DNA from 3 places in the Shewanella sp. SW24 genome. Region 2 is predicted to be linked to each of the others. Evidence: predicted binding sites of a transcription regulator. Region 2 holds the regulator's gene; each other region holds the start of a gene.
The links. Region 2 encodes LexA, which represses DNA repair genes until DNA is damaged. Its sites were predicted from a motif close to TACTGTATNNNNATACAGTA; they were not measured.
Positions count from the first base shown of each region.

Region 1: recA (recombinase RecA) is a predicted target of LexA. The motif match lies at 1,652-1,671, and genes of this name have one in related genera.
Region 3: recN (DNA repair protein RecN) is a predicted target of LexA. The motif match lies at 1,710-1,729, and genes of this name have one in related genera.

Region 1 is NZ_JAKKSH010000030.1:21,263-24,550, reverse strand. Features, by position in the region: gene L5M17_RS19095 (regulatory protein RecX) at 1-459, opposite strand, end outside; gene recA (recombinase RecA) at 477-1,544, opposite strand; gene mutS (DNA mismatch repair protein MutS) at 1,947-3,288, shown strand, end outside.
Region 2 is NZ_JAKKSH010000011.1:105,657-108,944, forward strand. Features, by position in the region: gene coxB (cytochrome c oxidase subunit II) at 1-495, opposite strand, end outside; gene L5M17_RS11145 (cell division inhibitor SulA) at 898-1,410, opposite strand; gene lexA (transcriptional repressor LexA) at 1,407-2,027, opposite strand; gene plsB (glycerol-3-phosphate 1-O-acyltransferase PlsB) at 2,188-3,288, shown strand, end outside.
Region 3 is NZ_JAKKSH010000009.1:162,697-165,984, reverse strand. Features, by position in the region: gene lldR (LysR family transcriptional regulator LldR) at 1-377, opposite strand, end outside; gene L5M17_RS09905 (AEC family transporter) at 669-1,631, shown strand; gene recN (DNA repair protein RecN) at 1,760-3,288, shown strand, end outside.

The DNA.
Region 1 (3,288 bases), on a different contig from region 2:
ATCGAGATCATTGGGATCTGAATCTAGTGCGTAAGTGATTTGATCGTAGCTAAAGCCTTGGCCCATTAAAAAACGCACTCGTTTGGCCTTTTCCTTTGCGATCAGATCCCGAGCTTTAGAGCCCTTCACTTCTGTCACACGGGGAATGCCGTATTTTTTGGTGGCTTTATCTTTTGCTAGCTCAAACCAATCACAATCACAATTAACCAAAGCGGCTTCAATGCAGTCTTTAGATAAGCCTTTCTGTGCGATTGCTTGGCGGATGCGTATTGCACCGTGGCCTCGACTGATGTGGCTACGCACCAACAGTTCGGCATAACGAGCATCATTAATAAAACCGGAGGATTCGCAAGCATCGAGTACAGGTTCGATATCGTTAAGTTCGAAACCTTTTTCGAGCAATTTATCGCGGATTTGTAAACGGGAATAATCGCGGCGCGCTAACAGCGCGACCGCAATTTGATGGGCTGACTGACTCAGAATACTTCGCCTGTCTCTAAATCAATATTGTCCTCAGTACTATCATCAGCTTTGGCAGCCAAGGCACTCGGATTACTCAAAAGCAACTCACGTAGCGTCTTGTCAATTTCAGCAGCAATAGCAGGGTTTTCAGTCAGATATTTGCCAGCATTAGCACGACCTTGGCCGATTTTATCGCCTTTATAACTGTACCAAGCGCCCGCTTTTTCAATCAACTTATGGGCTACGCCTAAGTCTACTAACTCACCAGTACGGTTAATACCTTGGCCATAAAGGATTTGGAACTCAGCCTGCTTAAACGGCGCTGCAACCTTGTTTTTCACCACTTTAACGCGAGTTTCGTTACCGACCACTTCATCGCCGTCTTTAATCGCACCAGTGCGGCGAATGTCTAGACGAACAGAAGCATAAAACTTCAGCGCGTTACCACCGGTTGTCGTTTCTGGGTTACCGAACATCACACCAATCTTCATCCGAATTTGGTTGATGAAGATAAGTAAGGTGTTAGATTGCTTTAAGTTACCCGCAAGTTTACGCATAGCTTGGCTCATCATACGCGCCGCTAGGCCCATGTGAGAATCACCAATTTCGCCTTCGATTTCAGCTTTAGGCGTTAATGCCGCCACTGAGTCGACTACGATAACGTCAACAGCACCTGAGCGAGTTAAAGCATCACAAATCTCAAGCGCTTGCTCGCCAGTATCCGGTTGCGAACACAGCAGGTTATCAATATCTACGCCCAATTTTTTAGCATAAATAGGGTCTAGTGCATGCTCTGCATCGATAAAGGCACAGGTTTTGCCTTCACGTTGCGCTGCCGCAATCACTTCTAAAGTCAGTGTTGTTTTACCTGATGATTCAGGACCATAGATCTCAACGATACGACCCATTGGCAAACCGCCAGCACCTAAAGCAACGTCCAGAGACAGAGAACCGGTAGAAATGGTCTCAACATCCATAGAGCGATCTTCGCCCAGCTTCATGATGGAGCCTTTACCAAATTGTTTCTCAATTTGGATCAATACCGCAGCAAGTGCTTTCTCTTTATTTGGATCGACCTTCATTCCTGTTCCCTCATCAAGACAAGCATTAAGCTGTCAAAAGTGATATTCAATTTACAAACGGGTAATTCAAAAAGCCGCGCTTTTTGTCTTAATTCTGCTGACTAGTATACTGTACAATCATACAGTATCAAGACCTGTGACTGAATTATTTTTAGCTGATAGGATTTTTAATATGGCCAAGGTTTTAGCGAATATCAAATCAGATAATAGCTCCCTTTGATCAATATCCATCGTTAAGGGCTCAATTTTCGCTAAATTATTGCTAAGATTGGCGCAACAAATTTTGCGTGGTCTTTTTAGCTGAAAATTGTACAGCAGTCTTCCGCTTCCATAGCGCTTAATCACCCTTAACCACACAAACTGTATCGCCTTTAGGCAGCCACAACGGACGATAACGATTTAATGAATGTAATTGATACCGATGATTTAGAAAAACATACTCCTATGATGCGTCAGTACTTGACGATGAAAGCAGAACATCACGATATGTTGCTGTTTTATCGCATGGGTGACTTCTACGAGTTGTTTTATGACGATGCTAAACGCGCTTCTGAGCTGTTAGGCATTTCACTCACTGCGCGCGGTAAAAGTGGTGGCGATCCTATTCCGATGGCGGGGCTTCCTTACCATGCTGTGGAAGGCTATCTTGCAAAATTAGTTCAAATTGGTCAATCAGTTGCGATTTGCGAACAGATTGGCGATCCCGCGACATCTAAAGGGCCAGTAGAACGTAAAGTGGTGCGAATTGTCACGCCAGGCACTTTAACCGACGAAGCGTTGCTACAAGAACGCCAAGACAATCTGTTAGCCGCGGTTTATCAAGGTAAAGTTGGTTTTGGTTATGCCACATTAGATGTTTCATCCGGACGTTTTGTGATTGCAGAGCTCGACACGCGAGAGTCATTAGAAGCAGAATTGCAACGCACTAATCCCGTTGAAATTCTCTACAGTGAAGACTTTGGCGAACTAGGTCTACTTAACGGTTTTAAAGGTAAACGTCGTCGCCCTGAATGGGAATTTGATTACGATACGAGTATCAAGTTACTGCTAGCTCAGTTTGGCACTAAAGACTTACATGGTTTTGGTATCGCAGATGCACGTTTATCACTGCAAGCTGCGGGTTGCTTGATGCAATATGTCAAAGACACACAGCGCACGGCACTGCCCCATATCAATGCCATTATCCGCTTCAATCAAACCGATAGCATAGTACTCGATGCGGCAACTCGCCGAAATCTAGAACTCACTCAAAACCTTGCCGGTGGCCGCGATAATACCTTAGCCGCAGTATTAGATAACACGGCAACGCCTATGGGCAGTCGTATGTTACAACGCTGGATCCATCAGCCTCTGCGAGATCCTAAGCAAATTAAGGCGCGCCAACAGGCGGTGACTGAACTCCTCGATACCGCAGCCCACGAAGGTTTGCATGAGCAGTTAAAGGCACTTGGCGATATCGAACGTATCATGGCAAGGTTAGCCCTGCGCACTGCCCGTCCAAGGGACTTTGCACGTTTACGTCAAGCTCTGGGCTTATTGCCTGAATTACAACAGAGTTTAAGTACACTGAGCGCGCCGCACACGACTCAATTGCGTCAACACTTAGGCGAGTTCCCCGCTGAGCAAGCCCTACTTGAGCGCGCGATAGTCGATAATCCACCTATGCTTATCCGCGATGGCGGGGTGATCCGTGAAGGCTACAACAGCGAACTAGATGAATGGCGCGGTCTGAGCGAAGGAGCGA
Region 2 (3,288 bases):
ATCGACTTCCAATAGATAGTTTTCACCCTTGGTTTCGGTGCCTTCAATTTGTGCTCTGGGTGTTGTAAGTATGCTATAAAAATCAATATCTTGATCGAAATAGCTGTAATGCCATTTCCATTGGGAACCCGTGACTTTTACGGTGAGATCGGCGTTACTGGGATCTTCCATTGCGATTAAAGTTTTTGTCGCTGGAATCGCCATTAAGATCAAAATGATAAATGGCAGAATCGTCCAAGCGATTTCAACTTTAGTGCTTTCGTGAAAGTGGGACGCGACAGCGCCTTTGGATTTTCTGTGGTTGATCATGGCGTAAATCATGACGCCAAAGACCACTAGGCCTATTGCGCAGCAGATATACAAGATGGTCATGTGCAAGTGATAAACCTTGCCACTGATCTCGGTCACGCCAGGGGTCATGTTGAACCGCATGTCCGCGGCGGTCAACGGTGGTGCGAAAAGCACCACGAGTAAACAATACAACAATTGCTTCACAAGACTTCTCCTCTGCCAATTGCGAATAGCAACTACAAAGAAGAGCAACACAGTAAGTCTCAACTCTATGCAAACTCTTCAGTTCCCAAAAAAGCTTTTTTGACTTCAACGTGCGTTGGCGGCTGTTACTTTTAATCAAGTATTGTTACTGCTGGTAATTAGCCACGCTGGCACATACTGCTGAAATAAATCTGTTCTCTATTTTTAGTGGCGCTTCGAGTTCGATAAATACTCGATTCATTGACCACGGAAGGTGATATATCATCACCGACTTAACCAACCATACTTGCTGTTTAAATATTGATCAAGATCACTTATTTATCTAATTATCTGAAAAATTGCCAAAAAAAAGCCTCACATTCATAGGTGAGGCGGCTTTCAAGGTAAAAATTAAATGAATATTTAGTGTACAGCGCTAAAAAAAGATTGCTGACCGAAGAGATTGCCTTGCTCAATGCGTACGTCGGCATGTAAGTGACTGTTTACGTCTTCAAGCACTATGCCCATAGCTCGGGCACTTTTAGCCACGATTTGTAGGCGTCGATTATCCCGCGCATCCAATGATTGAGTCCAAGTAATGACTGCACTGGACGTACCACTTGTTAGGGCTTTCTCCATCGCCCACAGGGTTTCGACTTCATCTTTAGCATGTACCAGCAAAACTCTATCCATACGCACACCTGCGCTGGCGAGCATTTGCTTGTAGCCAATACTTGGAGGGTTGATGAGCACTAACCAACGGCCCTGTTGGCTTAACTGAGCGAGTTGTGCACTCAGATGAATTAATTCTTGGCGACCTTGAGTCTTAGTTGGCATGCAGGCGATGGGCGCATGGTGCCAGTCATAGTCAGCATCACGGACTTCATCGAGCCACAGGCCCGGATGGCGGGGGGCATTGCCAAGTAGTTTATTCATAGCCAATCTCCATTACGGATCACACCGACGGCGAGTCCTTCAATTGTTAAACTTTGGAAGCCTAAATCCACTTTAATCGGGGAGTAATCTTCATTTTCGGCATGTAGATAGACTACATTACCTTTTTTTTCGAAACGTTTAACAGTGACATCGTCATCGACTCTAGCGACAACCACTTGACCATTTCTAGCTTGTTCTACTTTATGAACTGCCAGCAAATCACCTTCGAGAATACCGATATTTTTCATGCTGTCGCCCTTTACTCGCAGTAAAAAATCGGCGGCGGGATGAAACATGCTTGGGTCGACTTGGTAGTACTGTTCAACATGTTCTTGGGCGAGGATAGGTTCACCCGCGGCCACTTGGCCGATGAGCGGTAAACCTGTTTCAGTCAAATCTTCGATTTCCGCAGGCAGACGAATGCCTCGAGATGTGCCTGGCATGATCTCAATGCAGCCCTTTTTTGCCAACGCTTTAAGATGTTCTTCAGCCGCATTGGCGCTCTTAAAACCTAAACGGGTTGCGATTTCTGCCCGAGTGGGTGGCATGCCAGTATCGGCAATATTTCGTTTAATTAGCTCTAAAATTTCAGCTTGGCGTGGCGTCAAAGGTCTCATGGTGTTTCCTGTTTTTCTATACAGTTACTGTTAGTATATACAGTATTATTTGCAGCGCAAGTATTAACCACTTTTTAGCTATGTTGGAGAGAATTAGCGAATATTGCCCATAGTCTGGTATTCTATCGGGCTAGTAAACGCACTTAATTGCATAAGAATAATGCCTAAACACGACTCTCTTTGGTTGAAATCATTACGTTGGATCCAAAAACACTTAGTGCACACTATTGTGGTACCTCAGGATCCCTTTGCCGATCTGAATCTGGATGCTTCCAGACCCCTTGTTTATGTGATGAAAACAGAATCTCTCAGTGACATAGCTGCTTTGAGCGAAATAACGGCTAAGTTAGGTTTACCAAGCCCTTATGAGCCTCTAGTGGCTAATGGTGTGACTGCGCCTCGGGTTGTCTGTCTTCAAGGACGTAAGCCACTGTTTGGCGAACGTGCTGGTAATGAGCCTTTCCTCGAATGCTTTATGCGTTTGTTAGCCGTGCATAAGGAACGTCCTGAATTGGATATTCAACTTGTGCCCGTGAGCTTGTATTGGGGTCGAACGCCAGGGAAAGAAGACGACACTATGAAGGCGGCCGTATTTGAGCGGGAAAACCCGACTTGGCTGCGCAAGTGCTTGATGATTCTGTTCTTAGGTCGACATAACTTCGTGCAGTTTTCGAATGCCGTATCCCTGCGTTACATGGCTGACGAACATGGCACCGACATGGGGATTGCCCATAAGTTAGCACGGGTTGCGCGCGTGCATTTCCGTCGTCAACGTAAGGTAATGACAGGGCCTGTGCTGCCAAACCGCCAAGCACTGTTTCATTCGTTACTCAAATCTGAGTCGCTGCGCAAAGCGATTCAAGAAGAAGCCGCCAGTAAAAAGATTTCTGAGACCCAAGCGCGCGAGACGGCTATTGAGTACCTCGATGAAATAGCAGCCGATTACTCAGATAGTTTAGTGCGTATTGCCGAGCGTTTCTTAACTTGGTTGTGGAACAAGCTTTATAGCGGGATCAACATTAAAGGCGCCGAGCAAGTTCGCCAGCTGCATCACGATGGCCACGAGATTGTTTATGTGCCTTGCCATCGCAGCCACATGGATTACCTGCTGTTATCGTATATTTTGTATTATCAAGGCATGGTTCCGCCGCACATTGCTGCTGGCATCAACCTCAACTTCTGGCCCGCGGGACCTATGTTCCGTCGCGGTGGTGCCTTCTTTATCCGCCGTAGTTTTAATGGCAACAAGCTGTATACCGCA
Region 3 (3,288 bases), on a different contig from region 2:
TGCAAACGGATATCTGGATACAAACGGCCAAACTCATTCAATGCCTGAATAAACACAATGGAAATAATCGAAATCGGCGCGGCGATGCGTAAGGTTCCCTCGGGTTTATCACTGCCTAAACCACTTAGTTCATCAAATTGAGCAACCACACTCTGGTAGCGTTGAAAGAGCGCCAGCCCTTCCTCTGTCAATCGTAACTTGCGGGTGCTGCGCATAAAGAGCTGTTTATCGAGCTTCTCTTCCAACTTCGCTAACTTGCGGCTCACAGTGGCGATGGGCATATCGAGCTCCTTCGCCGCCTGCGAAAAACTGCCCGCATTGACTAAATGCACAAAAAGATAGACAAGTTGTAGTTCAGCGCCTAAATCATCACTCATTGCATATCCTAATTTCACATATTGGGTATTGACGTTAAAACGCTAAATTCACTAAGTGATTGTGTTTTAAATCATTGAATTATTCACTTATACGACCATAGCGCAATAGCCTTAGATTGAAATGGTATGTTATTTTGTGGCGAGTTTTACTGCGCTGGCGCTAAATCTGGCTCTAAAGTGACATAAAAAGAAGCAAGTGCTGTAACTCTGTCCACCAAGAATCATAGCGACAGTAAAATGACGACGGTGGGCGAGTTTATTCAAATTTAATCGTAAGGATGAGTGAGGGAAATGACCATTTTAACCCCTCTGTTTGCCGTCTTCGGGATCATGTTGCTCGGTACACTAGTGCAAAAACTAAAACTCTTGCCCGTCGATACGGATCAAGTGCTAAACCAATATGTCTACTATATTGCGTTCCCTGCAATCATGCTTATCGCCCTCGCCCAGCAGCCGATTGACGAGATTTTGCAATGGGGATTTATTGCGGGCTACAGCACAGCTATGGTAATCACTTATCTTGTCTGCCTTGGGCTATCGCTGATCGCTAACCCTAAACAGCATGCGGTTGCCGCTATTCGAGCCCTCAATGCCACCTTTGGTAATACGGCATTTATTGGTATTCCACTGCTCATCATCCTCTTTCCGCAGCAACAAAGTGCCTTAGTCGCCGCCGCGATTGCCAGCTTATTATCCGTGCTGATGTTTGCCGTCGCCTTAGTCTCGATGGAACTGGCCACTAACACCCAAAGACAACACCACGCCTTAGTCATAATGGCGATGGCGGTCGGTAAAAACCCTATCGTTATTGGTAGCTTAATTGGCGTCGGCATTTCGGCGCTAGAGATAAAACTGCCGTCAGGGCTGGCGCTAATGATCCAGCAAATAGGCAATACCTCAAGCCCCTGCGCCCTATTTGCTATCGGCATGGTACTCGCCAAAGCGATGCGCTACCAGAAAGATAGCAGCGTATTTAGCCCCAAGAATTTTATCGAACTGAGCCTTATCAACCTCTTCAAGCTGGCTATCCAACCTGCACTCGTCTACTTTATGCTTAACCGTTTTGGAGTAAGTGGTGACTACCTGATCATGGGCGTGATCTTGAGCGCACTGCCCACCGCGGCTAGCGTGTACTTACTTGCCCAGCGTTATAACACTCAGGCTTCAACCAGTGCTCAAGGCATTCTATTTGGCACCTTAGTCACTTTCTTCAGTTTACCTATCTTAGAAAGCTTAGTAAGAACCTATGCATAATCAGTTAATTAAAAATATTTACTACCGATAATGCCGATTATTTACCCAAGCCACTTTACTGTATATAAAATCAGTATATACTGTTTATCAATACAGTGGTTTGGTATGTTTTTCGACAGGAATTCACTATGCTTTGCCAACTCAGCATTAATAACTTCGCTATCGTCCGTTTTTTAGAACTGGATTTTCGCCCCGGTATGACCAGCATCACAGGTGAAACTGGTGCGGGTAAATCGATTGCCATCGATGCGCTAGGCCTATGCCTAGGCAATCGCGCCGATGCCAGCAGTGTTCGTCCCGGAGCCAATAAAACCGAGGTCAGCGCCCGCTTTTCCTTGGATGATATTCCATTGGCGAAACGTTGGTTAGAAGATAACGATCTTGAACTCGATGATGAATGCATACTACGTCGGACCATTGGTAGCGATGGCCGTTCACGCGCCTACATCAATGGGAATCCAGTGCCGCTGACGCAACTCAAATTACTGGGTCAGTTGCTCATCGGTATTCACGGCCAACATGCGCACCATGCGATGTTAAAAAGTGAACATCAACTCACCCTGCTCGACAGTTATGCCAACCACAGATTACTTATCGATACGGTTGCCGCCAGCTTTCAACGCTGCAAGCAAATTGAGGCTGACCTAAAACAACTCGAAGCCTCACAGCATGAACGTATTGCCCGTAAGCAATTAGTGCAATATCAAGTAGAAGAACTCGATGAGTTTGATCTTAAAGTTGATGAGTTCGATGAAATTGAGCAAGAGCACAAACGCTTAGCCAATGGCACTGAGTTGATTGACACCTGTCAAGCGAGCTTAGATATACTCACTGAAGGCGAAGAGAACAACATAGAGTCGTTGCTCAATCGAGTCGTTTCCCTCGCCGAAGATCTGCAAAGCTACGATCCTGCATTAAGCAATATCAACACAATGCTCAATGATGCCTTAATCCAAGTGCAAGAAAGTGCCGGCGAATTACAGCACTATTTGAGTAAGCTTGAACTCGATCCAACCCACTTTGCCTATTTAGAAGAACGGCTATCAAAAGCCATGCAACTGGCGCGTAAGCATCATGTTAGCCCGAATAAACTGGCCGAGCATCATTTAGCATTAAAGGCTGAGCTAAGCACCTTAGACAGTGATGAAAGTAAACTTGAAGAAATTCAGCTTCAAGTCGAGGCAAGTAGAGCCGCTTATCTTAGCAATGCGCAAAAGCTCAGCCAAAGCCGTGCCCGCTATGCTAAAGAACTCGACAAACTGGTGACTCAGTCAATCCACGAACTGAATATGCCTAAGGGTAAATTTACGATCGAAGTCAATTTCCACCCCGAGCAAATGTCAGCCAATGGCAGTGACAATATCGAATTTATGGTAACCACTAACCCTGGCCAACCTTTGCAACCGATTTCGAAAGTCGCGTCTGGCGGTGAGCTCTCACGGATAGGGCTAGGGATCCAAGTGATTACCGCGAAGAAAGTTGCCACACCGACATTAATTTTCGATGAGGTGGATGTCGGGATTTCCGGCCCCACCGCAGCAGTGGTGGGCCGCATGTTACGCAGCTTAGGGGAATCGACCCAAGTACTGTGCGTGACTCACTTGCCGCAAGTTGCGGGCAATGGTCATCAACACATGTTTGTCGATAAATTTAATAA